One region of the Cellulosilyticum sp. WCF-2 genome, then DNA from elsewhere that is predicted to be linked to it. Evidence: a T-box and tRNA genes for the amino acid it is inferred to sense, from the RefSeq annotation. Region 1 holds a T-box; the other holds one or more tRNA genes.
What was found. The T-box of region 1 lies ahead of leuS (leucine--tRNA ligase). A T-box ahead of a tRNA ligase gene usually reads a tRNA of that ligase, here a tRNA-Leu.

Region 1 (16,929 bases):
ATGAATAGGTAAAAACCATATCACATCTGTTCCTAGAGCTTTAATACGATCTAAATCTTTTTCTATTGCTTTAAAAGTACCTTCCATGGTATGATTACGAACATAAATTGAGTAAATCACTTGATTTCTAAGAGATATTTCTGTACAAAGAGCCATTTTCCCAACCTCCAATAATCTGTTATTTTCTCTTATCATACCATTTCTTAAGCCTATATACTTCTCAAATATTGACCGTTTTTTATGCTTTTATGACTTTTTTCGATATTGTATAGGCGAACAATTCTCTTTGTTTTTAAATAACTTAATAAAGTTACTCATATTATTAAATCCTACTTCTAAACAAATTTCCGTAATTTGCATGTCTGTTTTTATTAATAACTGTTTAGCCATCTTTAAACGGTAATCATTTACATAAGCCATAGGTGCTTTACCTATCATTCTTTTAAAAAACCTACTAAAATATTGCTCATTCATATTTAAGATAGTTGCTAAATCTTTCACATAAAATGCTTCCTTATAATGTTCTTCTATATAACTAAGAACCTTTTTAATAGATTCAACCTTATAATCTACACTACCACTTTTATCTTCTAAAAATAACCCATTATTTTGAAGAATCATTAATATATTGAGGAGTTCTACCTTAATATTTAGCTGGGCACTTAAGCCTTCTGCTACACTTCCTCCAGTAGCTATTGAAAACTGTCCGCTTTGCTGATGCCACTGAACGATTCTCTCATAATGAATTAAAATCTCCTTTCCCACCATATTCTTTATACCTATGAATCTTGGAAAATGTAATTTATTTTCTAAAATAGGCTGGATGAAACGTGCTTGTACTTCATCGTACATACTAAAGCCTAACATTTCTAAGTTAAAGACTAGGGCACTTTCCTTTACATTTCCTTCTGCCTTAAGGGCATGAAGTTCTTCTTGATTAATAAAGCAAAAACCTTTTTCTAGCCAAGTTGGCTCCATATTGATATCTACTAAAAACTGTCCTTCTTCCAAATAAATAAGTTCTACTTCTTTATGCCAATGGTGGTTAACTTCTAACTTTATACGATTATGATCATGCTCATATAATACACAAGGAAAATACGCCGTCCCATGATTTTTTTGTTCTTTTAACGCTTTATTGTTCATTTTTAACTTCCTCTATTTTAAAAATATACGATTAGTAAAAAACCTCTTATAGATTATTTATCGTCTATAAGAGGCTTTTTCACTATTCTATTCTTCACTTGGATTCATATACGCTTTTCTTAAAGTATAAGAGGCGTATTATTTGCACAAAATAATACGCCTCTTATTTATAACTGAGCCACCCGGGAATCGAACCCGGGACAACTTGATTAAAAGTCAAGTGCTCTACCGACTGAGCTAGTGACCCAAACTCTCTTTTACAAGAGAAATCGGGGTGACAGGACTCGAACCTGCGGCCTCCTGAACCCAAATCAGGCGCTCTAGCCAAACTGAGCCACACCCCGTTTTATGTTAGCAACCATTTACTTTCCCAGTCTGCCTCCAGATGGATATCATCACTAACAAATGACCCATACGAGAATCGAACTCGTGTTACCGCCGTGAAAGGGCGGTGTCTTGACCGCTTGACCAATGGGCCGTGTTGACTTTTATTATATTACATGAACTATTTACATATGTCAATACTTTTTATATCAACTTTAATAAAAAAGACACTTCTTCTGAAGTGCCTTATCTCATTATATTAACTTTCTTCATTATAGTATATATTTACAGCTCTTTATGTGTTAAGTGCTACAAAGACTAATTTAAATGCCATTAATCCTAAGAAAACCACCCCTAAGATTAATGTAAACTTTGCTGCTTTAAATTTCTCCGCGCCAATTTCCTCTGACTCAGCTTTTTTAACCATTTGCATTTGTACTAAACCACTAAGTACTTGGGTTGCTCCAACCACTACAATTGCTAGGTCTACAGTCACCTTACCCAGTAACATTAGCCCCGCAAAAACAACGGCTAGAACGCCACAAACAATTGCAATTATTGTTCCTATATCCAACTTATTTTTCAAGTTTATTTCCTCCTAGTCGTGACTTATTTTATATTTAATTTCATTATAACAAATTTTATTTGATATTTGTTGCTTTTTCTTTTGTGAAGTATGTGATTTTATGCTATTTTATTTTTCATGTTCACTATTTCTTCACTTGTTCTGCACCTTTAGCATATGCTTAATCTCTCTATCTTATTTTTAACCTCTTAAAGTTTGCTTTCTAGCATTTAATGATTCTACTTGATAAGTCTTAAAAAGCCTTTTTCTTCTATTCAAATTTCTCTCCAAATAAATAAGTCATAGAAAAAGGTGCCTTTCATTACTTATCACTAAGTAATGAAAGGCACCCTGACTCACCATTTTATGTATAGAAGCTTATAAGTTTTCAATAACACAGTTAGCAAATTCTGCTCCTGTTGCACCATCATTTCTACCTGTCATTTTAATAGTATCATTTGCAATCTTAAGTGCTGCAATAACACGGTCAGCTTCATCTTTATAGCCAATATGACGAAGAAGTAATTCTGCTGCTTTAATCATACTTGCTGGATTAGCATATTGTTCTCTTCCTGTCTCCACCATTCTTGGTGCACTACCATGAATCGCTTCAAACATCGCATACTTATTACCTACATTAGCACTACCTGCAGTACCTACACCACCTTGGATTTGAGCAGCTTCATCTGTAATGATATCACCATAAAGGTTAGGAAGTACAAATACTTCGAAATTCTTTCTTACTTTTTCATTAATAAGATTAGCAGAAATAATATCTACAAACCAGTCATCTACTTCTATTTCTGGATATTCTTTAGCTACTTTATAGCAAAGCTCTAAGAATTTACCGTCTGTTTTCTTAAGAATATTAGCTTTTGTAATAATAGCTACACGTTTTTTACCATTTTTACGTGCGAATTCAAAAGCTTGTCTTGCTATTCTTTCTGTGCCTTGCGTAGTTGTTACTTTAAAATCAAAAGACATATCAGCATCTAAAGCAATCCCTTTGCTGCCAAGTGCATATTCACCCTCTGTATTTTCACGGAAAAAGGTCCAATCAATACCTTCTTCTGGTACTGCTACTGGTCGTACGTTAGCAAATAAGTCTAACTCTCTTCTCATGGCCACATTAGCGCTTTCAATATTAGGACCATCACCTTTACTTGGTGTTGTCGTTGGGCCTTTTAAAATAATATCACAGGCTTTAAGCTCAGCAAGCACATCATCTGGAATAGCTTTATTAGCTGCAATACGGTTTTCTATCGTTAAGCCGTCAATTTGTTTAAATACAATTTTGCCACTAGCTACATCATCTTTAAGTACAGCACGAAGAACGCGCTCAGCTTCTGCTGTAATAGCAGGTCCAATACCATCTCCACCACAGCAGCCGATAATGATTTGATCTAGCTTACTGTAATCTACAGCCCCTGTATCATTTTTCATTCTTTCTACTCTAGCTAATTGTTCCTCTACTAAGGCTGCGAAGTGAGCTTTTGCTGCTTCTAACTTATCCATCTTATATACCTCCTAAATTTTCCGTTTTATATCCTTTTCTATTATATCAGAATAAATATACACTTGTCTAAATTTTATATCATAATCTTATAAAAAAATAATGGAGATGCTGCTTTAACTTCAACATCCCCAACTACATTTTTTAACCTAAATACTTTGTGTTTCTTCAAGTTATTTTCTCATGCTGCCTTAGATGTCTATTTTTGTGAAAGATAATGATTAATATATTCTTCTAATTCTTCATCACTCATAACAGTCGTACGACCATCTTCATATTGTGTATCTACCCAATCTTTAATGCTAATACAGAGTGGATCATTTTTATCAATACCTTTTAGTTCACTACAATCAGGATTACTATTAATCCAGTGAGCAATACCTGCAAGGCCTGATGTATTACTAATAGAGACACGTACAGGTCTATTTAAAAGTTTTTCAGTATCAAAAATATTATAGATTTCTTCATTTTTAAGTAAACCATCTGCATGGATTCCTGCTCTTGTTACATTGAAGTTTTTACCTACAAATGGTGTACGTTCTGGTATTTTCTCTCCAATTACATTTTCAAAATACTCTGCAAGCTCAGTGATTACTGTTGTATCCATACCATCTAAAGTACCTTTTAACTGTGCATACTCCATAACCATTGCTTCTAGAGGTGTATTACCTGTTCTTTCTCCTATACCAAATAAAGAACAGTTAACACTATTACAACCATAAAGCCATGCTGCTGTTGAATTAGCTACAGCACGATAAAAGTCATTATGTCCATGCCATTCAATCCATTCATGAGGTACACCAGCATATTGATGAAGTGCATACATAATACCTGGGACACTACGTGGAATCATAGCACCTGGATAACTTACACCGTAGCCCATTGTGTCACAAGCACGAATTTTAATTGGCATCTTAGTTTCTTCACTAATTCTCATCAGTTCCCTCGCAAAAGGAACAACGAATTTATAAATATCAGCTCTTGTAATATCTTCAAAATGGCAACGAGGAATGATGCCTTTATCAATACATTGTTTAACAATCTTTGTATAGTGTTCAATTGCTTCTGAACGTTTCATATGTAGCTTATGGAAAATATGATAATCTGAACAGCTTACTAAAATACCTGTTTCATTAATCTCCATGTCCTTTACAAGCTGAAAATCTTTTTCAGATGCACGAATCCAAGAAGTAATCTGTGGAAACTCATAACCTAACTCTCTACATTTATAAACAGCTTGCCTGTCTTTCTCGCTATAGAGGAAGAATTCACTTTGTTGAACAATGCCATTAGGCCCACTTAATCGATGTAACATTTTATAAATATCAACAATTTGCTCAGTTGTATAAGGCGCTCTTGACTGTTGACCATCTCTAAAAGTCGTATCTGTAATATAAATCTTTTCCTGCATAGTCATAGGCACATGCACATCGTTGAAGGCAACTCTAGGAATTTCATCATAAGGGAAAAATTCCCTAAACATATTCGCCTCAGCTCTATCCTCTAATAAATGGTTCTTTTCAGGGCTAGTAAGTAAATTAGTTCTCTTATTTAGTTCAAACACAGTATCACTCCTTGCATCTTTCTATTTTAAATCCTTTAATTATCTGAAAATTACTTATGTATAATTGTATACAATCATACTATTCATGTCAATAAAAAATTAAATATTAAATTATAATTTTTTAAATAAAAAAATATTTTACAAGAGTAACATTTTTTTCCATACTTCATACTATAGTTAATGAAGAAGCTAAGAACAAAGTTTCTCAAAACTTGTTTTTATTTCTAGAAAAAAATATTATCATTTACTATTTTGGTAATATAAGTAATTTTTCAAATAGAAGGTTCATATAATTAAATATAGTTTTCATAAGGAGGTCAAATATGTCTGCTTTTAATGGTTGCTGCAATTCGGGCTGTAACACACATTCATATTCTGACTGTCATCCCACTTTTAAGCATAATTGCTGTAACCAATGTCACTTAAGTTGTTCATCCTGGTTACCCCTTATCATTTTGGCTCTTATTCTTATTTGCTGCTTAGGTGAATGTGGTTGTCTTATTATTATGCTAGGAGTTGTTTGTCTACTTTGTAAAGGAATATTATAGATTAAATTTTTAAATATAGGAGGCAATATCATGGAAGATTTTAGATTCTTAGAAGATAACTGTACTTGTATTATCATTATTATAGCATTCTTCTTACTATTTTGCGGTAAAGGCAGTTGTGGTGGCGGCTTTAACCTAGATTGCTTATTCAATAATTTCTTTGGTGGCTGTGACAATTCTGCTTGGATGTGGATTATCATTATTGTTATTGTTTGGATGTGCTTCTGTAAATCACCTTGTGGTTTCTTAAGAAACGATATTCAATAGGCTTAATAAAATAAATAAAAATAGGAGGAGGACTCTTTAGTCCTTCTCCTATTTTATTTATTTCATTTATATACTCACTATCTAATTGGAAGAGGCTGACCAAAAAAGTGGATTTTTCCATCTTTTTAGTCAGCCTCTTATTAGGGAAAAGGTTTTACCGAAATGGCTCATTAAATAGTTTTTCTTTCTTACAAAAATAATTATATCATTGTCTTTCTGCTTTTCAATATAAGTCAATCCTTCTTAACAAGACCTTTATACAGTCTCACTTTATGCATCCATACTTCCTTTTTCTATTGCTGTTACAATTTTGAATAAAACAAGCTTATACATGAGCTTCTTCAGATTTTCCCTGTCTTTATTTTCATCTCTGTAAAGTCTCCCTAGTTCCTCATGCTCTTCCAGGCTTTTTTCAATCATATCATTATAAATAATCGTGTCTACTACAGTTTGTAGTAATTTACTTTCTTCTGGCATAAAGGGTATCATCGCTTTTAATAGCTGTGCTTCCTTGCATAAATTTTGTTCACAGCTTTGTCTATAACCATCTAATTGTCGTTTCATCTGAGATATGTATTTCTTGTCCATATATCCCCATATCAATCCCGCTATTTCTGTTAAATCCTGTTCTAAATTCACGACTAAATTCTCATTCTCCATATGATCACTCTCTTATTAACGAATTCATTAGTATTTTATTCTTTAACTCAGATAAAAATAACCATTTCGGTTCTAATCTTCCTCAGAACTATCATACATTATAAAAGATACCCTAAATGGAGGTTTTGTATGAGCACTCTAGATCGGGCTGTAAATAATGATGTATTAATGATCTCTAAATCACTTCTTCCTTACCTAAGGGCAGACCGTCAAAGGCCTGTAGCTGTTCTTATTAAGGCCATGGAGTTGATGTATACGATTAATTTATATTCCAGTGAGGATTTTGTGCGTTCAATGAGCCGTTCACAAGAGACCGGTTGGGAAAAAAATTTTCTAACGGATGTTAAACAAAATCTTTCTAGCGATAAAGCTTATTTTATAGATGCTATTTTAAAACTTACAGAAGCCAGAGACTTATTAAGCCCACGTAGTACTACTGATGGTTTAGATGAACCTACTTATTCCTTGCATGCTAGTGACTCTGGTATACCTGAAGATGCACCCCTGGCACCACCGATTACACCTTCTGCCACTTCAGCAGAAACACAAAGTGCTTCACCCAATCCTAGTCAAATCATAGATAAATTATCTCCTTTACTAGATCCTAGTCAAGTTCAATTATTAAAATTACTTTCCGGTTTTATGAAATAAACGATGATATAAACTATTCTTAAAGGAGGTAAACGATATGAAGCTCTCTGAAAACCCTGCTTTTCAAGGTGTTGATCAAGATTTTGTTAGTCGTTTAGAAACTATTTTGTCCAGTGCAAATTATAAAAGTAATGTAGAGGTATTGGGTCTTCTTATGGCTATTTCTAATGAAGCCAATCAAAAAAATATCCCCTTTACTCCTGAGATGCAACTTGCCATACTTCAATATTTTAAAAGTCAACTTCCTAAAAATCAAAGAGGACAATTTGATGCTCTCGTTAAAATGCTTTCTTCAAAAAAAGGCTTTTAACAAACATAGTATTGCTCTATAAAATAAAGGTGCTAATCTTTCATAGCACCTTTATTTTTTCTATTTTATTTAAAAACCTCTATAAGCTTTCTTTTACTAAAATGGTATCTCATCATATATATTCATTCCTATTGTTAAACACACATAAAAAGTAATGATTGCTAATAATAAAGTAGAAAATACAAACCCTTTACTGAAGACTCTTCTACCCTTTTGTTTTTTTCTAGCTTTCTTTTTTTGTTTTTGCTCTGCCATGCACTTATCCTACCTTATCTAAAACTTATCATTCTTATCCTAAATAGATAGTTCTTATTTTGCAAGCAAATCATAGTATGGTCATATTTTATTTGCAATTTGTTTACTTTCTATAACGTTCTATTTCTAATGGTTCATTGTTTGAAAAGAGATGAGGATTAATGGCTAGCATGTCATTAAGTAACGCTGCCACTCCCTGGGTCTCGCAAATACGAACTGTAGCATCACCAAACTTTCCTAGATGCATCACACCTTTTTCCTTAAAATAATCATCTACTTTCCAAAAATATTCTGACCAATGATCACCACAATGTCTTCTAGAAGGCACTGATAGCTCTTCTCCCTTTTCATTAATAACAACTAATGGCTCCATTTCATCTGTCAGACGTCCTTTAATATCTACCCACTCTTCTACGCCGTGTATAAAAGTATTTCTTCTAAGGTCCACTCCTAAAAGCATAATCTGTGCATTTCTATCTAATAATTTTCCCCAAGGAGACTGTCTTGCACAAGGCGTATGCCATAACTCATTATCTTTTATAAAATCTTCTTTATCTTGTCCTATGGCAGCTACTGAATGTGTAGGATGTAGCGATCTTACAACACCTGGCCTTTTTCTAAATAACTCTGGCAAAATGCCTACACATACCTCTGAATGAACTACATCAAATTTAGGATTTTCTGCATTAATATAAGACCACGTATGGGTAGGCAAGACCAATAGCCCTTCCTTCATGTAAATCATTAAGGCGTCTAATACGGTGTCAGCACCACCTTCTACTTCTCCTATACTCTTCATAGAAGAGTGAACTAATAAGGTGCCTCTTGGATTAATCTTTAATTTTTCTAGTGCTTGCAATAAGTCTTGCTTTGTGTAAGCCATTATTATCTTATCCTTTCTACTAGGTATAATATGTATCTTATGTCTACCATATCATGAGTCACCTTACTTAGCAAACTTTTCTAGCTATTCATTAAAATACTTTATATTTTTACCAAAAATTCTTCATCTTTTTCGGCTCTTTGACAGTTATTAATCCTTGTATTAAGATGAGTAATAAGATTAACACAAAGGAGCCTTATTATGAAAAAGTCAAATATATTAGTCATAGGAAGCTTAAATATGGATTGGATTATTGAAGTAGATCATACCCCTATAGCTGGTGAGACCTTACTAGGCCATTTTGCAAAAGAAGTTCCTGGTGGTAAGGGGGCTAATCAAGCTTATGCTGCTTCTAGCTTAGGTGGTCATGTGACTATGCTAGGCGCTGTAGGCAAGGACCCTTCCGGTGAAAAGCTCCTACAAAGCCTTCAAAAAGCAGGTGTAAATACCTCTCCTATTCAAGCAAATTCAGAAACGGGCTCTGGTATGGCCATTATCTATCTTAATAAGATGGGTAATAATTCTATCGTAGTACTCCCTAATGCCAATAACACAGTAACAAAAGAAGTGATCATGGCTCATGATGAGCTCTTTAAAGTAGCCGACATTATTATGCTACAATTAGAAATTCCTTTAGAAGCTGTCTATGAAGCTGCTACCTTAGCACACAAGTATCATAAGACCATTATCCTTAATCCAGCACCTGCCATTAGTCATTTACCTAATGAAATACTAAGTAAAATTGATTATATAACCCCTAACGAAACCGAATTGAGCACTTTAACAAATCAACCTGTTACTACAGTAGATGATGCTATTATTGCTGCACAAACTTTACTTCGCTCTGGTGTTAAACATGTCATTACGACTTTAGGTGAAAAAGGCGCCGTTTTAGTCACACTAGAAGAAGCTCGTCACTTCCCTGCACTCAGTGTCAAGGCAATCGATACAACTGCTGCTGGAGACTCCTTTAATGGTGCCTTAGCTGTTTATCTTGCTGAAGGAAAATCCATTGAAGAAGCTATTGTCTTTGGTAATCAAGTGGCTGCTATAACAGTTACTCGTGAAGGTGCTCAAAGTTCAATTCCTTTCCGAGAAGAAATACTACCCACTACAGAAAACTTATAAAATTTTATGATAATCTCATATCTATTTACAAAGTAAAAAGACATGTTACTTAAAAGTACATGTCTTTTTACTTTGTATTTTATTATTTAGCTACAAGGTTAACAATACGTCCTGGAACATAAATTTCTTTAACCACCGTCTTACCTGCTAACTTATCAGCAATAAGCTCTTTTGCTTTTGTAATTGCTTCTTCTTGACTTGCTTCTGGAGAAATCATCATACGTGCAGCAATTTTTCCTGTGATTTGAACAACGATTTCTACTTCATCTTCTTTCATTTTTTCTTCATCGTAAGTTGGCCATGTATTTTCAAATACACTGCCGCTTCCGCCTACTTTAGCCCAAAGCTCCTCACTAATATGTGGCACAAATGGTGCTAAAAGAATAACAAGAGCCTTAAGTGTTTCATTAGCAAGGCCTCCTTCTTTCTTTTGAAGGTCAAGAAGCTCATTAGTGTATTGCATGAAGCCACTTACTACTGTATTTAAGTTGAAGTTTTCCATACGCACTGTAATATCGCGAATAAGTTTATGGCGAATTCTTTCCATATCTTTTGTTTCAGCTACTGCAGTATTTTCATCCACTAATTTCCATACTTTATTAAGGAAACGGTAAACCCCTTCAATACCTCTATCATCCCATTCAGAATCAAGTTCTGGTGGTCCAATGAAGAGTTCATACATACGAAGTGAATCACAGCCATATTTTTCAACAAGCTCATCTGGAGAAACAACATTTCCTTTTGATTTACTCATTTTAGCGCCAGCTTTAGTTACCATACCTTGGTTGAAGAGACGTTTGAATGGTTCTTCAAAGTCTACTACTCCAATATCAAATAAAAATTTAGTATAGAAACGAGCGTAAAGAAGGTGAAGAACAGCATGCTCGATACCACCAACGTACATATCTACTGGTAGCCATTTTTTCATATCTTCTTTGCTAATAAGCTCCTCATCATTGTGTGGGTTTGGATATCTTAAGAAGTACCAAGATGAACCAGCCCATTGTGGCATTGTGTTTGTTTCACGTTTAGCTGGACCACCACATTTTGGACAAGTTGTGTTAACCCACTCATCAATAGCTGCAAGTGGAGATTCACCTGTACCTGTTGGCTCATAGCTTTCTACATCTGGAAGACGAATTGGAAGGTCTTCTTCTTTAACCCCTACAATACCACAGCAGTCACAGTGAACAACTGGGATTGGTTCTCCCCAATATCTTTGACGTGAGAATACCCAGTCACGAAGCTTGTAGTTAGTTGTTTTCTTACCAATATTTTGTGTTTCAAGGAACTCTGGAATGGCTTTTTTAGCTTCTTCAGATGGCATGCCATTGAAATCTCCTGAATTAATCATGACACCAGCTTCTGTGTAAGCCTCAGTAAGCTCTTCTTCTTCTCCTGACTTAGAAATAACCTGGATGATTGGTAAATCAAATTTCTTAGCAAAAGCAAAGTCTCTATCATCATGAGCTGGTACACACATGATGGCACCTGTACCATAGTCAGCAAGTACATAGTCAGAAATCCATACTGGAATTTTTGCTCCATTAAGAGGATTGATTGCATATCTACCTAAGAATACACCTGTTTTTTCTTTGTCAGCCATACGGTCTACTGATGATTTTGTAGAAGCATCAAATACATATTTTTCAACTTCAGCTTTTTGGCTTTCTGTAGTAAGTGCCATCACTTTTGCATGCTCTGGTGCCATTACCATAAAGCTTGCCCCATAAAGTGTATCTGGTCTAGTGGTGAAAACTTTAATCTTTTCATCTGTACCTTCGATTTCGAAGTCGATTTCAGCACCATAGCTTTTACCAATCCAGTCAGCTTGCATCTTTTTAACTTTTTCTGGCCAATCAAGACCATCTAAGTCATTAAGAAGTCTTTCTGCATAATTTGTAATTTTAAGCATCCATTGACGAAGGTTTTTCTTCGTAACGGTACTGCCACAACGATCACAACAGCCTTCTTTTACTTCTTCATTTGCAAGACCTGTTTTACATGATGGACACCAGTTGATTGGCATCTCTTTTTCATAAGCAAGTCCATTTTCAAACATTTTAAGGAAAATCCATTGTGTCCATTTGTAGAACTCTGGATCTGTTGTATTAACTTCCTTATCCCAGTCATAAACAGCACTGATATCGTGAAGTTGACGTTTGAAGTTTGCAACGTTTTCTGCTGTAGCAATAGCTGGGTGTACTTTCTTTTGGATGGCATAGTTTTCTGCTGGAAGACCAAAGGCATCCCATCCCATTGGGTGAAGGACATAGTGGTTTTGAAGAATTTTATAGCGGCTCCATACATCTGAAAGTACATAACCTCTCCAGTGACCTACGTGAAGACCATTTCCTGATGGATATGGGAACATATCTAAACAGTAATAAGGCTTTTTACCTTCTGTTTCAACATTAACTGGGTGCTCTTCCCAATGTTTACGCCATTTTTGTTCAATCTCTTTGTGATTGTATTGCATTGTTTTGCCTCCTTAGGTATTGTGTTTAAATCACTATAACATGTACAATTACTATTTATAATAGTGGCTATATAGTGATGTTTTTCCTTTAGTAAATAGCATCAAAAAAACCTTCCGACTCTTAGATATTCCAAGAGACGAAAGGTTCTATTTCCGCGTTACCACTCTTATTTGCAGGGAATCCCCTACACACTCAAACTTCTATAACGGGAAGACCCGCCATGACCTACTATGAGTTCAGCCTGGAACTTAGCGACGAGTTCACAAAATCCATTTTACTACTTCACACCACCCAGTAGCTCTCTGATAAAACGACTTTCCTACTACTTCGCATCATTGTTTTTAATGTATACTATTTTTATAAGGCAAATTTTATCATACTTAATGATGAAAAGCAACGGTTTATTGAGGATATTAACATAATGTAGTACACTTTATTCTTCATTTTCTTCTTCGTTTTTCTCTAGTGTCCTTTTTTTCTTATTATTTCTTTTATAAAGGTTAACACCAATTAGTATAACAGGGATAATTATGACAACAAAAGGTAGAAGTCCTGTAACTAAAATGATGAGCCCTTTACCTATTTCCATTAAGGTATTCATAGAGCCTTTAAACACTTCTTCTACTTGCTTACCAAAGGTTGGATCTACTACTTCTTCCTCTACTACTATTTCTTTTACTTCTTGCACTTGAATAGAAAGCGTACCCATATCTACTAAAGCATCATAGTGCTGAAGTGTACCACTTAGATTTTCTATTTCATAAGTAACATTACTAACTTCTTGTTCTAATTCAAATAGTTCCTGAAGCGTCCCTGATTTCTCTAGAAGTTTTAGTAAACGGTCATATCTTGCTTTTAATGTCTTTAACCTGATTTCTGTATCTACATAAGCACTTGTCACATCTTCACTATTGCAAGATAAGTAAGATACATTACCAAATTCACTTCCCCGATTGACAAAAACATCAAACTGGGCCTGTGGCACTCTCACTGTTAAAGTAGCTGTTCGGTTATTAGAATCCTTATTGTAAAAGCTACTTCCTTGAATATTCGAACTTTCTATGTAACCCCCTAAGCTGATTACACAGTTCGTTAAGCTTTCAACCGTTTGACCAAAGTGCTCTGTTTGAATCTCCATATTTCCTGTTTTAATCACTTTACGATTATACGTTGAGGTGGTATTAATTTTCGGATTCTCACCAGTATACCCCGCTGCATCTTGGACTGCTTTTTCTTCGCTAGTAACTGAAGATTCATTGCTAGTATAGGCTGCTTCTTCTTGTGGTGCTGCATAAGCATTCTCAGCAGGTACAGCAGCTGTTTCACTTGCAGACTTACTACCACAGCCATTAACTAATACCATGCTACTTATTCCTACTACAAACATTAGTTTTTTAAATTGATTTCCCCATTTTTTCATCACTTGACTCCCCCTCAATATTTATTTAATTCTTTAGACGTAAAAAAAACAACTGAGTTCCCCATTTTATTTAAATTTTCAAAAATATTTTATTTTTCATTAGGGATTCCACTTGCAACCCACATATATAGAAGTGTAAAAACAAATTAAATAACTTCCCACGGCATAATCACCGCAGCATCAACCTGAGGAACTGACCGGGTCGACCAAGTCTCAATCTATTGTTATAGGTACCTCTGGCTCTAAGGAAAATGTTCACTTGTGCGCTGACAGGGAGGCTCCACTTATAAGTTATCGAGTGCGTTTTTATATCTATAGCAGTACCAACAAACAAAGTTTCAAACCAGAGTCTTAAGGCCTAAGCTTCCTCTCATAAAGGTGCGCCGGCTAAGACTTTTAAGAGCTCCTCACTCATTGGTTTAGCTTTCATAATACCTAAAGTATACCTCTTCTTATAGCATCTATATGCTGAGGAGCCATTATTATGCCTTTGATGAGGCTTACTGAAGGAAAAATGAAAGTTAAACTAGAGTCTGGGAGACAAAAAGGGAATCATGCATGTATGCATGGTTCCCTTTTTGTCGTTTAGTTGATTTCAATCTTAATGTTCTACTCTTGTACTTGATCCTTAAAAACTACCTCTACTGATTCTACTTCCTCACAGCCCCTTAAAAAATTAAGGGCTGCTTCAGCTAATGCTCTATTACTTAATTCCCCTTCAAAATTATCTTTAAAATCTTTATCTATCTCTTTATCTTCTATTTCAAAAAATGCATTCACCCACTGCATCCATCCTGGCCTCCTAGCTTCTGCTGTACCCTCACTAATCAACTGGACTGGATTAATATCTTTGCGGCGATAAATGCCTAGAAAAAAGCCTATCAGTATCATATTGCAAACCAAGTTAGACCCTCCATAGGAAACAAAAGGCATATAAGCGCCACTTACACTTGGAAGAATCCCTAAGTTTAAGAGTATACTCAATATAAATTGTACACTGAATAAGCTACTAATACTGATTAATAAATCATGTCCATACCCTTCTCTCACCTTAGCTGCTGTTTTAAAGCATCTTATAAGAAGTCCTATAATCATACACACCAAAATAATAGCTGGTAATATTCCCAAAACACCAATCATAAAATTAAGGATATAATCCGTAACCCCCATGCTTCCATAAGGTGATACCACTTGCGCTACTCCTGATTGCTCTAATGTATAAAATAAACCATCATTTCCTACAAGACTTGCACCCTTACACATATTTCTAAGCTGTATCGTAAGCCATCCATCTCCCATAGGGTCAATACTAGGATTGAGCCAAGCCCTTATACGATCCACCCGTTGAGGGGCCTCTATTATCTTTTTAATAAAGAAGGTTCCCGCCACTCCTAGTATAGTAATCCACACGATGAAATGATGCTTTTTTATCGATATCAGCTTTAAACAGTTAGGATAATGTCTATAGAAAATCCCCACTAGCACAATAAAAACGATTATCCCTTGAGCAAGATTCCCTCTCACATAAAATATTGTAGGAAGCATCATCAGCACGAATAAAAGCATAGCGCCAGGCTTTCCTTTCTTACTCCATTTTCTTGCTAATCCTATATAACTTATTATAATGAGTGGGGAGACTAATACCGCTGTTTCAAGCTGAAAAACACCTATTCCTAACCATTTTTTTGCTCCATGGAAGATACCTATTCTTATCCATTTTTTTGCTCCATTTAATTCATATCCCCATAAAAAAGTTAGGATAAGTAAAACCAGTGCTACTACATATAAAAGTAACGAATATTTCTCTATCCTTTTATAATCCATAAAATACATACCTATTAAACCAACAGCACCTATTACTATACAGATAAATTGCTTGTGCAAGTAACTTGTCCCTTGCATATATGTACTAAAATAATACTCATAAGTAAACATAGTAATTAAACTAATTCCCAGAAGACCTACTATAAGTAAGACTGTAGGCCACTCTAACCTCGGCTTATGCATTTTGTGAAGACTCTTACCGATCTCCACGCTCTCTCCCATTTGTCTTACTGCTTCTTCATAAGCCTTATCCTCTGTGTATCCTTCTTCCTCCATTAATGTTTCCTTTAAAGATTCAATATGGTCATTTAATTCTTGAGCTATTTGAGGATGCATCTTTTTATATCTTACTTGCTCTAATACTTCTTTAAGAAAAGCATCTACATAATGGTTCACTAAGTACCCCTCCCCCTATTACCTTTCTTACACCTTCAGAATAAAGCTGCCACTCTTCTTTCTTCTCTTTAAGTCCCTTTTTTCCTGCTTCTGTAATGCGATAATATTTACGCTTTCTAGCCGACTGGGTATCTTCCCAATAAGCCTCTATCATCCCTTCATTTTCAAGAGCATGCAAAATAGGATACAGGGTTCCTTCCTTAAGTGTAAAAAGGTTGTCGGTTCTTTGCTCTAATGCTTTAGTGAGCTCATAACCATACTGGTCCTTCTCATTTAATAGTTGTAAAATGAGTAAGGTAGTTGTTCCCTTAAGTAATTCTTTGCTAATCGCCATCTCTATACCTCCCATTACAATACATCGTAAATCTATGTATAGATTACTATATCTTTTCAAAAAATGCAACAGTTAAAAAAAGTCTTAGTTTTATGTACTGAGAAGACGCTTTATATCTTTTTTAGGAAATAGATAGACATTATAAAAGTTCAACTAGAGTGCATATTAAAAAACAGCCACTCTAAGAAGATTAGCTGTTTTTTTTGTGTTTCTATAACTTAAAGAAAAGCGTAGCAATATTAAAATACACTAAAATAGAGCATGTATCCACAATGGTTGTAATTAATGGTGCTGCCATAATAGCTGGATCTAACTTACATTTTTTAGCGATAAGCGGTAAGATGCATCCTATCACTTTTGCCATAACGATTGTACATACTAAGGTACATCCAACGACTATAGCTAATGTTAAATCACGATACATTAAAAATATTCTAAGTCCATTAACAGTGGCTAATACCATACTCACTATTAATGAAATACGAAACTCTTTAAAAATAACTTTAAAGAAATCCTTGAACTTAATCTCATCCAAAGCTAACCCACGAATAATCAATGTAGAGCTTTGTGACCCACAATTGCCTCCTGTATCCATCAACATAGGAATAAAAGCAACTAGTAATGGAATAGTGGAAAAGGCTCCTTCATATGTGGTAATAAT
Region 2 (16,929 bases), 1.3 Mb from region 1:
AGAATGTTTCATCTATTGTTTTAATAAAAGGATTTTCTGTAAAGCTGTTATAGCTTTCAGAGTTAAAAACTATAGGAGCTGTTTCTTCGATATCAGCAGTTGCAGACTCAGCAGGTGCAAGATAAGATATAGAAGCATTAGGAGGCTGGCTAGTAGCTGAATGAGAGGAGCAGCCTGTCAGAGAAAGACCTAGAAGTAGAGTAAGTGGTAAATAGGGGGATCTTTGAATATTATTTAGTTTCATAGAAATAATCACCTCTTTTATTAATTAACTTATGATATATTAGACGTAAGTAGACTGAGCATGTTCCAATTATTCTGAAAATATATAAATAAAATTTAAGGAAGTGCTGTTTTTTAAATAGTGGTAAAGATACACTCTTTTAGAGAGAAGCCTTAGAATTGGTTGTTAAATAGGATAGGTTTAATTAGGGTATTTAGTGTAATATGAATAGCAATGCTTTTTTTGTAGCTATATACTGCATGAAAAATAAAAGCGATATTAAAAAAAATAAATAAAGTTGTTGACAGGAGGAGCGGTTTGAGTTATTATATTACTTGTCGCTGGGAAAAGGCGACAACAATTTTTGGCGGCGATGCGATTAGAGGAAACACCCGTTCCCATTCCGAACACGATGGTTAAGCTCTAAACGGCCGATGGTACTTGTCGGGAGACTGACTGGGAGAGTAGGTGGCTGCCAAATTTTTAATTAAAAAAATGGTGATGATAGATTTACTTAGTCGGAACTAAGTAAAAGTAATCTCTCAAAAGCAGAGTTAATTATAAATGAATGCGGGTGTAGTTCAATGGTAGAACTTCAGCCTTCCAAGCTGACTACGTGGGTTCGATTCCCATCACCCGCTCTAACAAGCAAAAAGCCATGAGGATATCTCATGGCTTTTTTGTTTTGCTCTTATTTATGTACTGGGAAAATATCTAGCTAGATTCTACATTAAATAAGGTTTATGAAGATTAGTAATTATTTGGCCAGAGGTATTAAAAGGATATTTATGAATAAAAGTTGATGAACAGGGATTAAAAAGATTCGGCTATATTAGCTTCATTAGTGGTATATGTATTGGAAACAAGATTATTAACAAAATCCCAATCTACTATAAGATGCTTAATAACTTTGGTAGTAGAGTAATTATTTTTATCATTTAATACATGAGTACTAAGAGTCAGATAATTTAGCCCTCCATCTTTGGAACGGTAAAGTTCAGCGGATACATAGTTCACTTTTGCATTAGTAGAATTTAAACGAGAGTAAAGGAATAGAGCATTAGGGTCTTCTTCGATGCTTCTAGACACATCAGCTAAATTAAAATAAGCAAATTTAAAAGTAGTATCATATTTAGTTGCCCATGTGTTATCTTTTTCAACAAAGGGAATATCAATTTCAGAGTGAAAAATAACAGAAAAGCAAAAATAGAAGAGGATAATTTCACCGATCCATATAATCCAGAGAAAAATGCCTGTTATATTACTTCCTTTGGAAAGACCCCACGTTCCCACGCTGTTAACATAGCATATTGTTGACCAGAACTCAGAGGGATTTAAAAGAATATTTTTCATAGTAGAAAAGAAAGGCAGGGATTCACTAGAAGCAAATAGGTTGTAGATATACATAGCCCATTTGATGATAGTAACACCGATAAAACCAATTAAGATAGAAATAGTCCCGAAGATGGGTGAATGCATTTTTAAGACTTTGGCAACCTGACCTACAATACCACCTAGAATCATACCTGCCCCTACAGGTATTAAGAGATTCAAATAAATCAAAGGTATTTTATCCTCTAGCCATAAATAAGGCCAACTTAAAGCAGAACCTATAATTAAGGTGACTAATAAGACGGCTATAAAAGCCAGTGGTGAAAAGGTGTTTTTAACTTTATAATATTTTGTTTCCATTTAAAGCCCCCCAATAATATTTTATCTATTTAATAGTATCATGAGGATGCAAAAAAATCAAAATATTTAAAAATATTTTGATTTTTAGGGGAATATAGAGATTAAAGTAGAATATCTACATAAACACCTTTAAGTAGCTCGTATTCTGTACTAGTAAGTCGTACAGGAAGGGGCATAAGTTGCAGCACAGGATGTGCAATAGCATAAAGACGGTTACATTCTGTACAAGCTAAGGCATGAGGTGGAGAAGGTGGATAGATGTTATAAATATATCCCATACCTAAATCTATATCTTTAGGAGGATGAGCAGTGGTAATATCTAAAAGGATTTCAGCTAAAAGTTGCTCAGCAGTCTTCGGAGGATCTGGATAAGGAGATCTTGTTTTTATTGGTTTAGAAGGAGAGGATTCTTTGGATGAAGATATTATAGGACCAGTATCTTCGGTAGAGTTAACCATTTCAGTTGTCTTATTTATTATTTCAACTTTGTCTATTTCATTTATTGAATCTGCTTCAGGGTTTTCAATTACTTCTTCAGGAAAGCTTAAATAGGAAGTAGTTGAAGTAGGAAGAGCCGAATCATAAAGCTGCTTATTGATATCAGCTAATTCATTAGGGGTTAAATAAGTACGGCTAGAAAAATCTGTAGGAGGAACAAGTCCCTCAGCATGAGCCATAATATGATTACAGGTTTCGCAAGTTAATAGACCTAATTGCTTTAGCTTTTTTTCCCCTAGGAAGTTTGTAAGCTGTTGTAATTTATATTCAAAATGGGACATGATACAGAACCTCCTTAGTTATAATAATATATATATCGTACAATATTATAGGAAGTAAATAGGTATGTAGCATAAATATGAGTCATAATAATAAAAAAGTTTAATTAAATGAAATAATCAAATTATTATTTAGTTATTATACAAATTTAAAAAAGAAAATATATTAGAGTTGAAATATTAGGGAGTTAATAGTAAAATAACATATATATTAATGAGTTGTCGCCAAGTGGTAAGGCACCGGATTCTGATTCCGGCATTCGAAGGTTCGAATCCTTCCAGCTCAGCTAAAGATGGTCTATTAATGATAAAATTGATAGGCTATTTTTTATGCCGGAAAGGCCATGTTGAATGGATAAGAATTGATTATAAGATAAAACAAATAAATTTTAAAAAAGTTTAGGGAGTCCACTTTCTAGTTACATATAAAGTAATGTAAAAATAAAGTTTCAAGCCAGAGTCTTGAAGGCTTAGCTCCTAGTAGGGTGCACCGGCCAAGACTTTAAGAGCTCCTCACTCATTGGTTTAAGCTTTTACAGTTGCTAGCTAAAGCAGTATAAGAGGTTGTAATATACTGAGGAACTATATTATGCCCTTTTATAAGTTAGATACAAATGGAAAGGATATAAACCAAGAGCTGGAGAAATAGAAATGCCCTAGAAGTCTAATAGAACTTCTAGGGCATTTTTGCGTATTTTAGGCATTTAGTTTTCTATATTCAGAAGGGGTATAATTAACTTCTTTCTTAAAAGCTTTACTAAAATAGCTAATATCACTAAAACCTGTACGTTCGCAGATTTCTAAAATAGGGAGTTCCGTATCACGAAGTAAGGTAGTAGCAATTCTCATACGAAGTTGCATAAGGTAGCGATTGAGAGATATGTTTGTGTACTTCTTAAACTCTGATAATAAAGTTGTACGATTGGTGTTTAGTGTTTGAGTGAGCATAGAAATAGTAATCTTTTGGTCATAATGAGTTTGCAAATAATAAATAGTATCTAGGACTAACTGAGAACAGTGAGTACTAATACAACTAGCTTCTGTATAAGCAGTATTTTCTTCTGGTTTGATCAAAAAGAATAGAGTCTCTATAAGATAGGCTCTAGTCTTACAAGGCCAAAATGAAGAAGGTTGAATAGTGAGTTGCTCATTAATCCCTGATAATTTCTCTTGCAAGGTTAGTTTGTCAACAGTACTTAAAGAGAGAATTTTAGAGGTAATAGGGGTAGCCGTTTTAAAGTTATCTAAGTAAAATAGATCCTGTATTTCTGTAATAGATAAGCATTCAGGCTCATTACAACTGTTTAAGGTAAAACGTTCATTAATAACGCTGGGTTTAAAAAATACTACAGTAAACGTTTCCAGAGCAGTTTTAGAAATATTAATAGAATCTTTCTCATTAAGACAAAGCATGTAAGGACCTACTAGAATGAATTCACGGCCATTAAGCACAATATGATTCATACCTGCATCTAAGAATATAAGTTTATAATAGTCATTAGCTAGGTCTAATTTGAGATCTGCTAAGTCGTAAGATACACTTATGGGCATAGTATAATCTAAGTAATAGTTAAAGCCAATAGTAGATAAGTTCATAATGTTTCACTCTCCACTTTTATTATTTAGGTATACTATATTTTATATAATTCTTTAAGCAATGTAAATAAAATTGGGTCAATTAGGCTTTTTAAAATAATTATTTATGAAAATAAAGTATTAATTATTGATAAATATGATTATTTAAAATACGGTATATATTAAGCGAGTTGGTTGGCAAATCATCTTTAGAAATAGTAAGTACATTATCAAATTCCTGGATTTTACCATAATTTTGCTCGAAAATAGGTAACGCATCATCAGTGTAGTGAGTAGGGATAATAATAGTCGGTTGAAGTTGCTCCATAAGCTTAAAGCCCTTTTCATTTTCTAAACTCATATCAGAATAACTGTTATCAAACTGCATGAAAGCGATGTCTACATGCCCTAAAGCTTTCAGTTGTTCATCAGTAAGAGTTGTTTGACCAATATCACCCATGTGAACAATACGAAGACCATCTACATCAGCTACTGTAAGAACATTTGATGGGAAATCGTCAATAGTATCTCCGGAGTGAGAAGAAGCAATGGTAAAAATCTTAAAAGATGTAGTATCTAAGCTAGTTACTTCACTTGTGAAATGAGGGCAATCATTACTCTTAGTAAAATAAGAATCTGTATGATCTGGATGGCTGTGTGTGCTAATAATAGCTGCAGGTTTGATGTCAACTACATCTTTAGGTGGCATAGAAGTAGGGTCTAAGACAATAGACTCACCATTAGTTGAAGTAATAATATAAGAGTTATAAGGATAAGTAGAACTACCAGACACCGTTTGGATTTGTACTTTACCAGAGGTATTTTCAACTAATGGAAGAACAAGGGCAGGTTCTGACTCAATCGGTTCTTCAGAGTTAGCAGGAGTAGATGCAGGAGTTGAAGCTGAACCGGTATTAGAACATCCTGCTAAACAAAGTGTTAGAGAGAGTAAGATAAAACTTAATTTTTTTTTCATTGTAAAGTCTCCTTAAAAGAAATAATTTTTTGATAGTTTTACTTTAAACTTAAAAGGAGATTTATTGTATGAAAAATACTCAATGATATTTGTAAAATCATAAATAAATAGTTGGGAAATGTTTAAAAATAAATATAAAAAAGTAAAAAAAGGTGTTGACCTAAGTCAAAAGGTGTATTATAATGATTAAGCAATAAGTCATTATGGCTTATATGCCCGAGTGGCGGAACTGGCAGACGCACAGGACTTAAAATCCTGCGAGCTAACCCTCGTACCGGTTCGATTCCGGTCTCGGGCATACAATTTAATATGGAGAGATGGTCGAGTTGGTTTAAGGCACCGGTCTTGAAAACCGGCGAGGGTAACACCTCCCTGGGTTCGAATCCCAGTCTCTCCGTTTGATGAAAGAAGCATTTATAGCCGAATGGGTTTATAGATGCTTCTTTTTTGTCCAAATATAAACCACACATTTATAGAGTATAAGTTAAAAGTCATACTAATAAGCTAGATAGAAAATGGATGTACAAGAATGAACATTCTAATAAATCTGTTTAAATGTTATAGTATTAGGGAGATAACTGTAGTAGGCTAATCTACAGAGTAAATGGATAAGAAGATAAAGGTAGGAAAAGACCATGCAATCTTTTTTTAACAAAGTAATGAAGTGGTTATTGGTTTTGACTATAATCATGCAAGGTATAGCTTATGCCAATATAGATGATACAGAAGAAAATCTGTTGATTACGATGAAAACAGATAGCCCGATAGATGATTTTTCATGGAGTGAGGAAGGTCTTAAAGAAGTCGAAGAGATTATTAAGAGTTGTGGTAGTGGCGTATCGGTATTTTATAAAGATATACAATCTGGATATACATATACATATAATGAAAATCAAAAATACTTTATAGCAAGTATTATTAAAGCGCCTTACTGCATGTATGTTTATGATTTAGCATCTCAAGGAAAGTGTGATTTAAATAAGGTTTATACTTATGCGGCTAGACATAAAACTGATGGTACAGGAAAAATACAAGAAATGAAAATAGGAACGACATTTACTTTAAGACAACTTCTAGAATATGCTATTAAGTATAGTGATAATGTAGCCATGAGTATTATTAGAGAAAACTTTCCGGTACATGGTTATAAGGAATATGCTAAAAAACTAGGATTAAAGCATCCGGAAGATATTAAATATGCAACCAATGGAGATCTACTTGTTTCTGAAGCAGGTGTTTATATAGAAGCTATTTATAATTTCATAGAGACAAATTCGTATGGGGCTGAGCTAAGGAAGCTTATGTTATCAACTACTAATCCCATGATTGTATCTAAGTATCCAGTAGTAAGAAAATATGGTTGGGCGGATCAATCTTTTCATGATATGGCTATTGTTGAGGCACCTAGACCATATTTACTTTGTATTTTAACGAATCATGATGGTGACTTTGCAAGTTTTAAAAAGATTAGTCAAGTTATAGAAAAACAAGTACTTAATAATAACCTGGAGGCTACACCATCACCCTATGAAATAAATGTTAATAAAGAGAAGAAAGATATAGTAGGCTATGACATTGAAGGGAGTACTTATTTAAGTATAAGAGAAGTGGCTAGGGCTATAAATGATACAGCATCTCGTTTTTCTGTCATTTGGGATGAAAGTAAACAAGCAATTGTAATGAATTTAGGAGAAACATATAAATCATCAGAAGAAATAATGCATCATAAAACTTCTCAACAAGCTATTGCAACTCAATCTAAAGTATATATTAATGGCGAGGAGATTATGTTACCAACTTATAAGATTAATGGAATTACTTATTTTAAATTAAGAGACTTAGGAGACTTACTCCGTATTCAAATTAATTGGATAAAACAAGAGAATTGTATTAGTATAATAGGTTAATAATCTTCACAGAAAAATTATATTTTCAACACATAAACAACACAATGGGGGCGTAGTATACAAAGTGTAAAACTTCTTATTTAACCCTCAATAATATAAAGAAAAGGTCTTCTCGGCGTCACCCCACGGCAAAGAGAAGGCCTTTTCGTTTTATGGAAACTATGGGTTAACAAGTGACATTCGTAAATATTAATTATATGTAAATATTACTTAGGTAAAAGGATTTGTAAGTATAATAGGATGAGATAAAAAACATATATAGATTAAGATAATATTAATAAGTTATTTAAGCAAAGCTAAAAAGGAGGTTATGTAAGTGGGACAAGTTCCGGTAGTTCAAGTTACTCATTTATCTAAAGTTTTTACAAGAACAGTAAAAGCGGGGGAAGAAGGAAAAAAGAGTATTAAAAGTTTAGGAAAGCTTAAAACTAAAACAGAAGACTTCTTAGCTGTAAATGACATTAATTTTTCTGCTTATCAAGGGGAGGTTTACGGCATATTAGGACCTAATGGTGCCGGGAAAACCACTTTGCTTAGGATGTTAGGAGGAATTTTAACACCTACTTCAGGAGCCATTAAGGTTATGGAATATGATTATGAGACTCAGAGAGAATTAGCAAAAAAGAAGATAGGCTATTTATCAGGTAATACAAAGCTTTATGGGCGCTTATCGCCAAGAGAGTTGTTTAGAACCTTTGGGGAACTCTATGAAATGAGCAAAGAAGAAATAGAAAATGCTATTAATGAAGTGACAAATATTATGAACTTACATAGTTTCCTAGATAATCGTATAGAGAACTTATCAACGGGTCAAACACAGAGGGTTTCTATAGCAAGATGCTTATTACATTCTCCGGAAGTTTATATTTTTGATGAGCCTACTTTGGGATTAGATGTCTTAAGTAGCAAGGATATCATTGAGTTTATGAAAGGGGAAAGAGCAAAGGGGAAAACAGTCTTATATTCTACTCATTATATGGAAGAAGCAGAAACGCTGTGTGATCGTATTTTAATGCTTCATGAGGGTAAAATTATAGCAGAAGGTACACCAGACACTCTAAAACAGCAAACAGATGCAAGCAATTTAAGAGACGTATTTATTCACTTTGCTAAGGAAAGAGGGGTATTAGCATGAGAGCGCACATTGTCAAAAGTATCTTTAAGAAGGAAATGATAGATATACTAAGAGATAAGAAAACGCTGTTTATGACGGTGATTTTACCTATCCTTCTTTATCCTGTTTTAATTTTCTTAATGATGTATATCATGAATGCTTCTAGCACAAGCATGGCACAAAAGGAATTAGCTATAGCTTTTAGCGAAGTTCCTAATAGTAGGGTTATGGAGAAAATAGAGGCTCTGACCAAAGAAGATGGTAAGCTTAAAATAGTAGAGGTGACGGATTACAAAAAAGCAATAGAAGATAAGAAGATATCAGCTTATGTAGAAGTGATACAGTCTGAGAAAGATGTAGATTATAAGATTTATGTGAATTCTTCGATTGAAGATGATAATGAGGCAGCTGATAGGATAGAAACAATTTTAAATGAACATAGAGAAGAATTAGTCAAAGAAGGTATTGTGGCAGCAGGGCTAGATGTAAAAGAGATTTTAGAGCCTATAAGCTATGAAGTTGTGGATGTGGCAGAAAAAGAACAGGTTGTAGGGTATTTTATAGGAATGTTCTTGCCCTTCATGCTGATTTTGGGAATTCTTACTGGGGCTGTATATCCAGCTATTGACATAATGGCGGGAGAAAAAGAAAGAGGGACTTTAGAGACTTTATTAACCTTGCCTATTACGAATTTAGAGCTTGTTATGGGTAAATATTTAGCAGTGGCTTTAAGTACGATTGTCACAGCTTTACTAAGTATCTTATCTATTTTATTTAGTGTAGTATTTATGTTTTTAAGCAATAAAGAGGCGCTAGTAGCTAATGATTTTAATTTTAATTTCAATTCATTAATTATACCGTTTATCATCACTTTAATTTGTCTTATTATTTTTTCTATGATTATTGCTGCTGTTAGTATGTGCGTCTGTTCTCTTGCAAAAAGCTTTAAAGAAGCTCAAAATGCTGTGACACCTATTATGCTTGCTGGAACAATTCTATCTTATAGCTCAATGATACCTAATCTAGAGCTAAATAGTGTAACAGCTAACATTCCGGTAGTTAATGTGGTGCTTCTGATTAAAAGTGTATTGACCTTTAGATATAATATCTCTTTAATGGCAATGGTAATGATTTCGAATATTGTCTTTGTGATATTATCAGTATGGCTACTTTCTAAGCTTTTTAATTCTGAAGAAGTGTTGTTTGGCAATGGTAAAGGTTTTTCTTTCTTAGAGAAAAGGTCAAACATTAAGCAAGGAACAATGCCTACAGTAAGTGATGGCATTATGGTTTATGCAGTAGCCTTATTGTTATACATATATATAGGATCATATATACAATTAAAGTTTGGACTTCCAGGATTATTAGGGAATCAAATTATTTTTATTATAGTACCCATTCTTTTGTCTATTTATATTAAGACAGATTTTAAAAAGGTCTATTCATTAAATATGCCTAGTATAAAAAGTGTATTAGGAGCTATAAGCCTTTGGGCAGGTATTTTTATTATAATGAATTTAATAAGTGCATTACTAATTTTTTTATTTCCTCAAAATCAAGAGGTGGCAGAAGGGTTAAGTGAAATAATAGTAATGAAGGAGCATTTTATTCTTAATTTACTTATTGTAGCAGTAGCGCCTGCTATAGGTGAAGAGATTTTATATAGAGGTTTTATCTTTAGTTCATTTAAAGGAGAAAAGTCTTATAAGAGAGCCATTATCATAAGTGGTGTATTATTTGGCTTGATGCATATAGACTTTATTAGAATTATTCCTACCACCTGTCTTGGAATTGCCTGCGCCTATGCAGTTTATAAATCTGGATCTATTTTTGTGGGGATGTTAATGCATTTCTTGAACAATGGGTTAGCAATAGCGAGCCAACATTTTGAAAATGGCATGGTAGCAGAGGTTTTCAAGTATTTAGAGATAGATTTTGGTGCATTACAAGTAAGTAATTTGCTAATCTTAATAGGAACGAGCTTAGCGCTAATCGTTATAGGTGTAGCACTGCTTAAATGGAGAAAACAAGAATTATCACATAAAGAATCACCAGTAGCTTAGTAGGTTAAGAATTTACCTATGATAGGTCCGGCTTCAGCAGCAGCTTTTAGGTCATTTTGATAATAAAGCTGAAAATAGTCTAAAGGAGAGAGTCCTAGCTGGAGGGTAGGATAAGTTCCTAAATGCCATAAAGGATGATGGGTGACATCAAAAACATAGTTACAAGTAGCTAAATAAAGAGGCTTCCCATTTTGGCCGTTATAATCATATAGGAGTTCTTCCTTGGTAAAAATACGGTAAGAAGTGGGAAGCTTAGTTTTTAGGTAATTAAGCTCATCTAAGAAAAGAGTTAGTAAGCTATAGTCTTGTAATTCGGTCAATAATTCCTCTGTTTGAGAAATTCCTTCCTTTAAGTGAGTGAGATTATGATGTATCTGCATAGAGATAAACCTCCTCTATAGGGTTATGTTTTATAAGAGTATATTCCATAAATTGTAAAAAGATTATGGGAATCTCATTAAAAGATTGAATTAAATACTGAATTGTGCAATAATTCTTAGTGTAGACAGGCTTAATTAAGGGGAAATGGCCTTATATGAGGAGGAGTGGGGATGAATTGTACACAGTGTGGTGCACCAATAAGAGACGATAGTGGTTTTTGTGACCAATGTGGTGCAAGAGTAGAACGCATGATTGAGAAGGATGAAGAAAGAGAACCAATCGAGCAGGAGATAGAATCTAAGCAAGGACTAGATTCTACTACGGTTATTAATATAAGCGAGGAACTAATAAGAGAAGCTGAGGAAAAGCTGAAAAGGGACCAACTTTTAAAGCAAGTAGCAGCTGAAAGGACAGCTAGACTAGAAAAGCAAGCGGAAGCACAACGCCCAGAGGATATGCAAAGGCAAGCATTAGAAGTGACTAAGGCAAAAAAAGATAATACTAGAAGAGTTCAAGAAGAGACACTCTCTAGAAGGACACCGGTTAGTAGAAGAAAGAGCAGAGAAATTGAGGAGGTACCTCATTCACTTTTGGGACTAGTGAAGATTTTGGTCAGAAATCCATTATTAGGAATAGATGAATTAGAGTTATACGCTGATAATAGGCGGACGATACAGGGTGTTATAGTGTTTGTTTTAGTAGGTTCAGCGATAACAGCCATTAGCTTTAATACAATTATAGCTAAGATTGTAAGTGGGCTTATTGGGTTATTTGGTAATTTTCTTTTACTTTTGGGAAGTGCCTACATTAGTGCATCTGATTCTGCTGCACTAGTGGAGGACATTATAGAAATGCCATTCGTTCAGGATTCAGGATTGCAGATTATTTTATATCCTATATTGTCGCATTTGATTTTAATTAGCTTAATTTGCATATTTGTAGTAGGCATTTTTAGAATCATTATAAAAAAGGGGATAGAACTCATAGATTGTCTGAGGTTGATGCTAACACCACTTGCTATTTTGCTAATAGGTAAAATAGGAGTGCTCTTATTAGGCTTTATAAGTGGGACGCTGGCTGCCTATTTTTATGTACTTATGATGTTTACAGTAGTAGTCATTACTATACTTCAATTTATTAACTTCTTTGGTAAGTCAGCTCTAATCATTTATAGTATGCCGCTTATTTACCTGATTAGTGCATTAATTAGAAATGGTATTATATTACAGATTATAAAGATGAGTATGGCCAGGTATGCATTATACTTCTAACAGAATAAAAGAGTGACTGTAAATAATATAGGAAGTGTGCTTGAAATGAAATACATAGATAAAACTTGGGATGATGAAGCAAAGACTGCAAGTTTTAGTAATAATTAATCATTACAATAGTTAAGGATGGTTTTAAGTTGAAGGAAGTATGCTTAATGCAAGAAAAACATAGAGAAAAGGCCACTCAATACCTTATAGAGTATTGAATGGCCTTATTTTTATCGAATAGGAATATGAAATGTTCCTTTTTTTTTTGGTTTGTGAAACTAATTGACGACATAGCAACTTAGCAGTATAATATGCCATATAATAAATATATCATAAATTTTATAATAACATATAATTATTAAAAAGTCAATAGTTAAATTGAAAAAGGAGAGGAAATAATGGATAAATTCATATCTAGGTTGCCTGCACTTGCTGGAGAACAAAAAGGAGAAATTGTGGATTGCAATGATAAAACACAAGCGTATCATCTTGCTTTAAGTGAAAAAGATGCAGAAATGCTCATTGCTACTAAAAATGAAGTCCTGCGTAAAAACAGTCGTGTAGAGTTTGGCGGTAGTGTAATTAGCAAGCTCATCTTAGGTTTTTATGATTCACCGTATATTTCTCAACATAACTATGTAGAGACCATAGATGATTTAATTGAGACCTTTTATTATTATAAAAATGAAACACTAGATGAGATTTCAGATGATGATTTAATTCAATTGATGAGAGAATTATTTGATAAACGTTGTTATGGCTCCATTGAGCTTTTACAAAACAGGGAGTTAGAACGTATTTCACATAATGTTAAGTATGGTATATGGGATTTTGATAAAGTAGAAGCTTTAGAACCAGGGGAGGAAGAAGAGGATTATGAGTAAAGCTAAGAGTATGGAATTAGAAAAAACGTTTAATTTGCTTAAAACTCAATTTAGTCCCAGGCATTTCTTTGAAGAATTACTAGAAGCTTTACTAAAAAGGGAGGTGCTTAACAACTCGGAATTTGAAGTGGTTCAGCATCAGTTATTGGAACTTCTAGCTAAGCAAGTAAAGCGTTTTAATAAGGACAGTAGCAGTTCAATTAAAGTTGAAGTAGCAGAAGCATTAATGGATTCTATTTATTATACCTTAAGTATCTATTTCAAAAGTTTAGAAGACTTAGGATGTAGTGCTGATTTAATAAAAGACAAGGGAATAGAGGCATTATTTAATGAAGGCAAAATGTTGATTAATGAAAAAGTAGAGACGGCGAAAAAGTTATTGGAAGGTGTACAAAAAACCAAGCTTATAACAGTTAACTATGCTTATAATGATACGATTGACTATGGTTTACCTTTGTTCTTTAAAGCCTATGATCAAGACTTTTCAGCTCAAGATTCACCTGGTTCTATTGATTATTTTCTAAGCTATACTGAAAGGCAAGAAATTGTAGCAGATGGGGTTGAGTATCTAGAAAAATATTTAAGCTATCTTTATTTAGAAAATGTATTTTGTAGGTACTTTGATAATGAAGAGATAGAAGCGATTTTATATAGCTATGATAAGGATTATGAACATTTGCTATTCAATATTTTTGATTGTGTACTTATGAATTCCCTGGGAAATATTTTATTAAATAATAAAGTGGGTAATCTTCTCTTAAAGAAGGAGGAAGTAAAGTTATTACAAGATCAGCTTGAATCTTATAATTCAGAGGAGTTAGAGCGGACATTAAAAATGGCAGCAATACAGCTTTGTGAGGCGTTTCATATAGAGGAAACACCTTTACTAAGTTATATTTATAGGGCGATTTCAAAAACAAGTATTGATCTTAAACAAAAACTTGAACTTCAACAAGTACAACATATATTTTTACCACATTGTCCGAAACAAGCTCAAACCTACTATATAGATGGCGAGAAGATGGCAAATGAAAACTTTAAGGAGCTAACAGATGAAATTCGTCAGTGTAGTAAAGCGAAAGATAAAGTAAAATTGATTAAAGAGCACATACACAGTATGTATGACTTGATTGATGTACTTGAAGCAGAGTGTTTATTTGAAGAGGAATACCTTAAAGTATTTGAAGTATTAACCATAATGGAGATTAATTTATTAGTAAATAGTAAATCAGAGCTATGGGATAAAGAGGAAGAGTTAGGTCAAGTTCAAGTAGGGAGTTTGGAAGATACGATTCAAACGCTCATGGAACATCAAACAATAAAAGATGATCAAGCAGAGGATAAAAAGGAATGGCAACATTGGCTAGTAATTTATCTTAGGCAGCATTCACAAAAATAATTTTAAAAAAACTTATTGACCTTAACGTGGCGTCATAGTTTATGTTTATTTTAGGAGGTGAAATCATGGAGTATACCATTAATAAGTTATCGCAAATTGCCCACATAAGCACGAGAACTCTACGTTACTATCATGAGATAGGACTTTTAATGCCGGCAAGAGTCAATTCGTCAGGTTATCGTATTTATGGAGAGAAAGAAGTGGATACCTTGCAACAAATATTGTTTTTTAAGGAGTTAGGGTTAGACTTAGAGACAATTAAGCAAATTGTGATGGCTCCAGATTTTGATAGGCAAAAAGCACTATCGCAGCACTTAGATGCCCTCCTAAAAAGGCGTGAACAAATAGATAGACTGATACGCAATGTTACCCAAACTATGGGAGCCATGAAAGGAGAAATAACAATGACAGACGAGGAAAAATTCGAAGCCTTTAAAAAAGAGTTTATAGATGACAATGAAAAGAAATATGGAAAAGAAGTAAGAGAAAAGTATGGTGACGCAGTGATGGAAGGGACTAATGCCAAACTAAAACAAATGAATAAAAGCCAGTATGAAAATCTAGAAGCTTTGTCTCATGAGGTGAATATGGCTATTAAAGCTGCCTTTGAAACAGGAGATCCCAAAGGAGAGTTAGCAAAAAAGGCCTGTGAGCTTCATAAACAATGGATTTGTTGTTATTGGCCAGAAGGGACTTATACAAAAGAGGCTCATATTGGTCTTGCCAAAGGCTACGTAGATGACCCAAGATTCACAGCTTATTACGACAAAATTGCAGTAGGTGCTGCGCAGTTCTTATATGAAGCTATTTCTCATTACTATGGACAGGAATATTAATAGGGGTTGAATAACTTGCTAAGATGAAAAAGAATATAAAGTAAAAGGATGTAGGAAGTTAAAGATAAATATTACTTCTTTCTACGATGAATGGGGTGGTTGCATAATTAATCAATAAGATTAGTCGGGCGGCCGCCCGACTTTTATGCAGTGCGGCAATGCGACTAGCAAAGTTAGACTATATTTGTAGGTGAAAGCCCTATCTAGTAATAGCCAAAGATCCAGTAACGATCCAGTAACCAATCACTAACAATGCCAGAAATGTTAGGTCTGAAGCAGGATGTAAAAAATAATAAGTTTATTATACAGAACTACAGATACACTAAAATTTGAATCTTAATCAGCATGTAAAATCAGGTCATTACTATGAAGCTTTTCTCATGGCTTGATTAATTAAATTTGAGCTACTCATAGCCTTTAGTTAGCTTCTTTTCGTTCCTATAGTAGCAGCAACACTAACACTAACTGCAGCAGCAGCAGTATTTATTGACTCTAATTTCTTTTCATAGGCGCGGATCTCATAATAAGTTTGTAAAAATTGTGGAACAGTCTGTATATTAGTTCCTCCGCCTTGAATCATACTCATTTCACCTTTTGATAGTTCATTAAATAAATTTAATGCGGATACTTTCATAAAAAAACTCCTTATTTTGATATATTATAAATCAAAATTAATATATCAGAATAGTTATAATTTTGTCAATGTTATTTTAATTTCAATTATACGTTACTATAGATAAATAGGTTTAGCGCCATAAACTGTGCTTGATAAACTAAATACCAAATTTTATAACTGAAAGCACTATTAAGGGGCGTTATAAGGACATAAGAATACATTTAATATAAAAATTTAGAAAGATTAATATTATAAAACAATTGGTTCCATAAAAATGATAAGAGGATAGGGGAGAAGAAGATAAAAAGGAAGAGAGTTTGATAAGCTATAATAACGATCTATTTGAAAAAATCAAGTATAAACAAATGAAAAGGATTCGCGGGAGAAACCATTTCAGTATTAGCTAATTTCATAAAGAATTTAAGAGAATAATATTAGATAAGTAATTTAGAATAAATAAATTAACTGAGCTAGATGGAAAAGATTAAATTGCTATTTGAGCTATCATTTGAAAAGATGTCATCAACGGCTATTGCATAGGTGGTAGTATATAGGGATTTATTTCATTGTATAGCAGTATATAAAATAACTAAAAAGAAATTATTGTAGATAATTCGGTTAAAGGAATTGATGAGTACACGTCAGAAGATATTTTAAAAATCTAGATGGGTATGCTTATTTTATTTGTTCCAAATAAGACTTTGTAAAGATGTAAGATATCAAAGAAATATAAGAATTCAAGCATAGTTACATTACATAGACATAAAAATACATTTGGTGTAATAAATATTGATAAGATTAGAAATAAATATTATTTTAATATTTAGAATATTCAAATTTTTCTGATATAAAAAGAAATAATAAATATGTAGCTAAATGAAACTCAAGAATTTATTATGGAGAATATCCTATCTTCTAGAGGGAAAATTAACTCAGCTGCAAATGCAATAAGAGATGACAAAAATAAGACAATTAATGTTTAGATAGGATATTCTCGGTGTATTTTATAATTTCAAATATGTTTTAAAGCATAAGATGTGAAGCCCATATTTTTGTTAAGAAATACAATATATTAGATTATCTACTTGTACTAGCGTACGGAGTACGGTTGATATAAAATATTAATATTCTGAGGAGGAAATACTATGTTTAGTAATTTAAGTACACAAGAATTAGAAATGATTGATGGTGGTGGTTGGTTAGAAGCAGGACTTGCCTTTGGAGGAAT

Region 2: it has a tRNA-Leu gene. The T-box ahead of leuS (leucine--tRNA ligase) is inferred to sense a tRNA for this amino acid. The anticodon was not compared.

The regions. Positions count from the first base shown of each region.
Region 1 covers NZ_CP034675.1:2,068,427-2,085,355, reverse strand. Annotated here, with positions in the region: gene EKH84_RS09225 (alpha-amylase family glycosyl hydrolase) at 1-156, opposite strand, end outside; gene EKH84_RS09220 (AraC family transcriptional regulator) at 247-1,146, opposite strand; tRNA gene EKH84_RS09215 (tRNA-Lys) at 1,321-1,393, opposite strand; tRNA gene EKH84_RS09210 (tRNA-Pro) at 1,416-1,490, opposite strand; tRNA gene EKH84_RS09205 (tRNA-Glu) at 1,553-1,624, opposite strand; gene EKH84_RS09200 (hypothetical protein) at 1,766-2,056, opposite strand; gene EKH84_RS09195 (isocitrate/isopropylmalate family dehydrogenase) at 2,414-3,550, opposite strand; gene EKH84_RS09190 (2-isopropylmalate synthase) at 3,748-5,112, opposite strand; gene EKH84_RS09185 (hypothetical protein) at 5,691-5,927, shown strand; gene EKH84_RS09180 (hypothetical protein) at 6,198-6,587, opposite strand; gene EKH84_RS09175 (hypothetical protein) at 6,717-7,238, shown strand; gene EKH84_RS09170 (hypothetical protein) at 7,276-7,548, shown strand; gene EKH84_RS21975 (hypothetical protein) at 7,645-7,803, opposite strand; gene EKH84_RS09165 (AAC(3) family N-acetyltransferase) at 7,907-8,686, opposite strand; gene rbsK (ribokinase) at 8,888-9,814, shown strand; gene leuS (leucine--tRNA ligase) at 9,897-12,293, opposite strand; T-box leader at 12,424-12,639, opposite strand; gene EKH84_RS09150 (DUF4349 domain-containing protein) at 12,728-13,714, opposite strand; gene EKH84_RS09145 (FtsW/RodA/SpoVE family cell cycle protein) at 14,324-15,934, opposite strand; gene EKH84_RS09140 (PadR family transcriptional regulator) at 15,906-16,268, opposite strand; gene mgtE (magnesium transporter) at 16,480-16,929, opposite strand, start outside.
Region 2 covers NZ_CP034675.1:751,794-768,722, forward strand. Annotated here, with positions in the region: gene EKH84_RS03270 (vWA domain-containing protein) at 1-244, opposite strand, end outside; rRNA gene rrf (5S ribosomal RNA) at 587-704, shown strand; tRNA gene EKH84_RS03280 (tRNA-Gly) at 794-864, shown strand; gene EKH84_RS03285 (hypothetical protein) at 1,037-1,915, opposite strand; gene EKH84_RS03290 (hypothetical protein) at 2,017-2,694, opposite strand; tRNA gene EKH84_RS03295 (tRNA-Gln) at 2,907-2,978, shown strand; gene EKH84_RS03300 (helix-turn-helix transcriptional regulator) at 3,388-4,287, opposite strand; gene EKH84_RS03305 (MBL fold metallo-hydrolase) at 4,412-5,242, opposite strand; tRNA gene EKH84_RS03310 (tRNA-Leu) at 5,457-5,540, shown strand; tRNA gene EKH84_RS03315 (tRNA-Ser) at 5,554-5,639, shown strand; gene EKH84_RS03320 (serine hydrolase) at 5,878-7,149, shown strand; gene EKH84_RS03325 (ABC transporter ATP-binding protein) at 7,466-8,284, shown strand; gene EKH84_RS03330 (ABC transporter permease subunit/CPBP intramembrane protease) at 8,281-10,326, shown strand; gene EKH84_RS03335 (hypothetical protein) at 10,323-10,706, opposite strand; gene EKH84_RS03340 (zinc ribbon domain-containing protein) at 10,878-11,978, shown strand; gene EKH84_RS03345 (DUF6323 family protein) at 12,365-12,850, shown strand; gene EKH84_RS03350 (DUF6179 domain-containing protein) at 12,843-14,249, shown strand; gene EKH84_RS03355 (MerR family transcriptional regulator) at 14,315-15,085, shown strand; gene EKH84_RS03360 (hypothetical protein) at 15,507-15,719, opposite strand; gene EKH84_RS21845 (hypothetical protein) at 16,847-16,929, shown strand, end outside.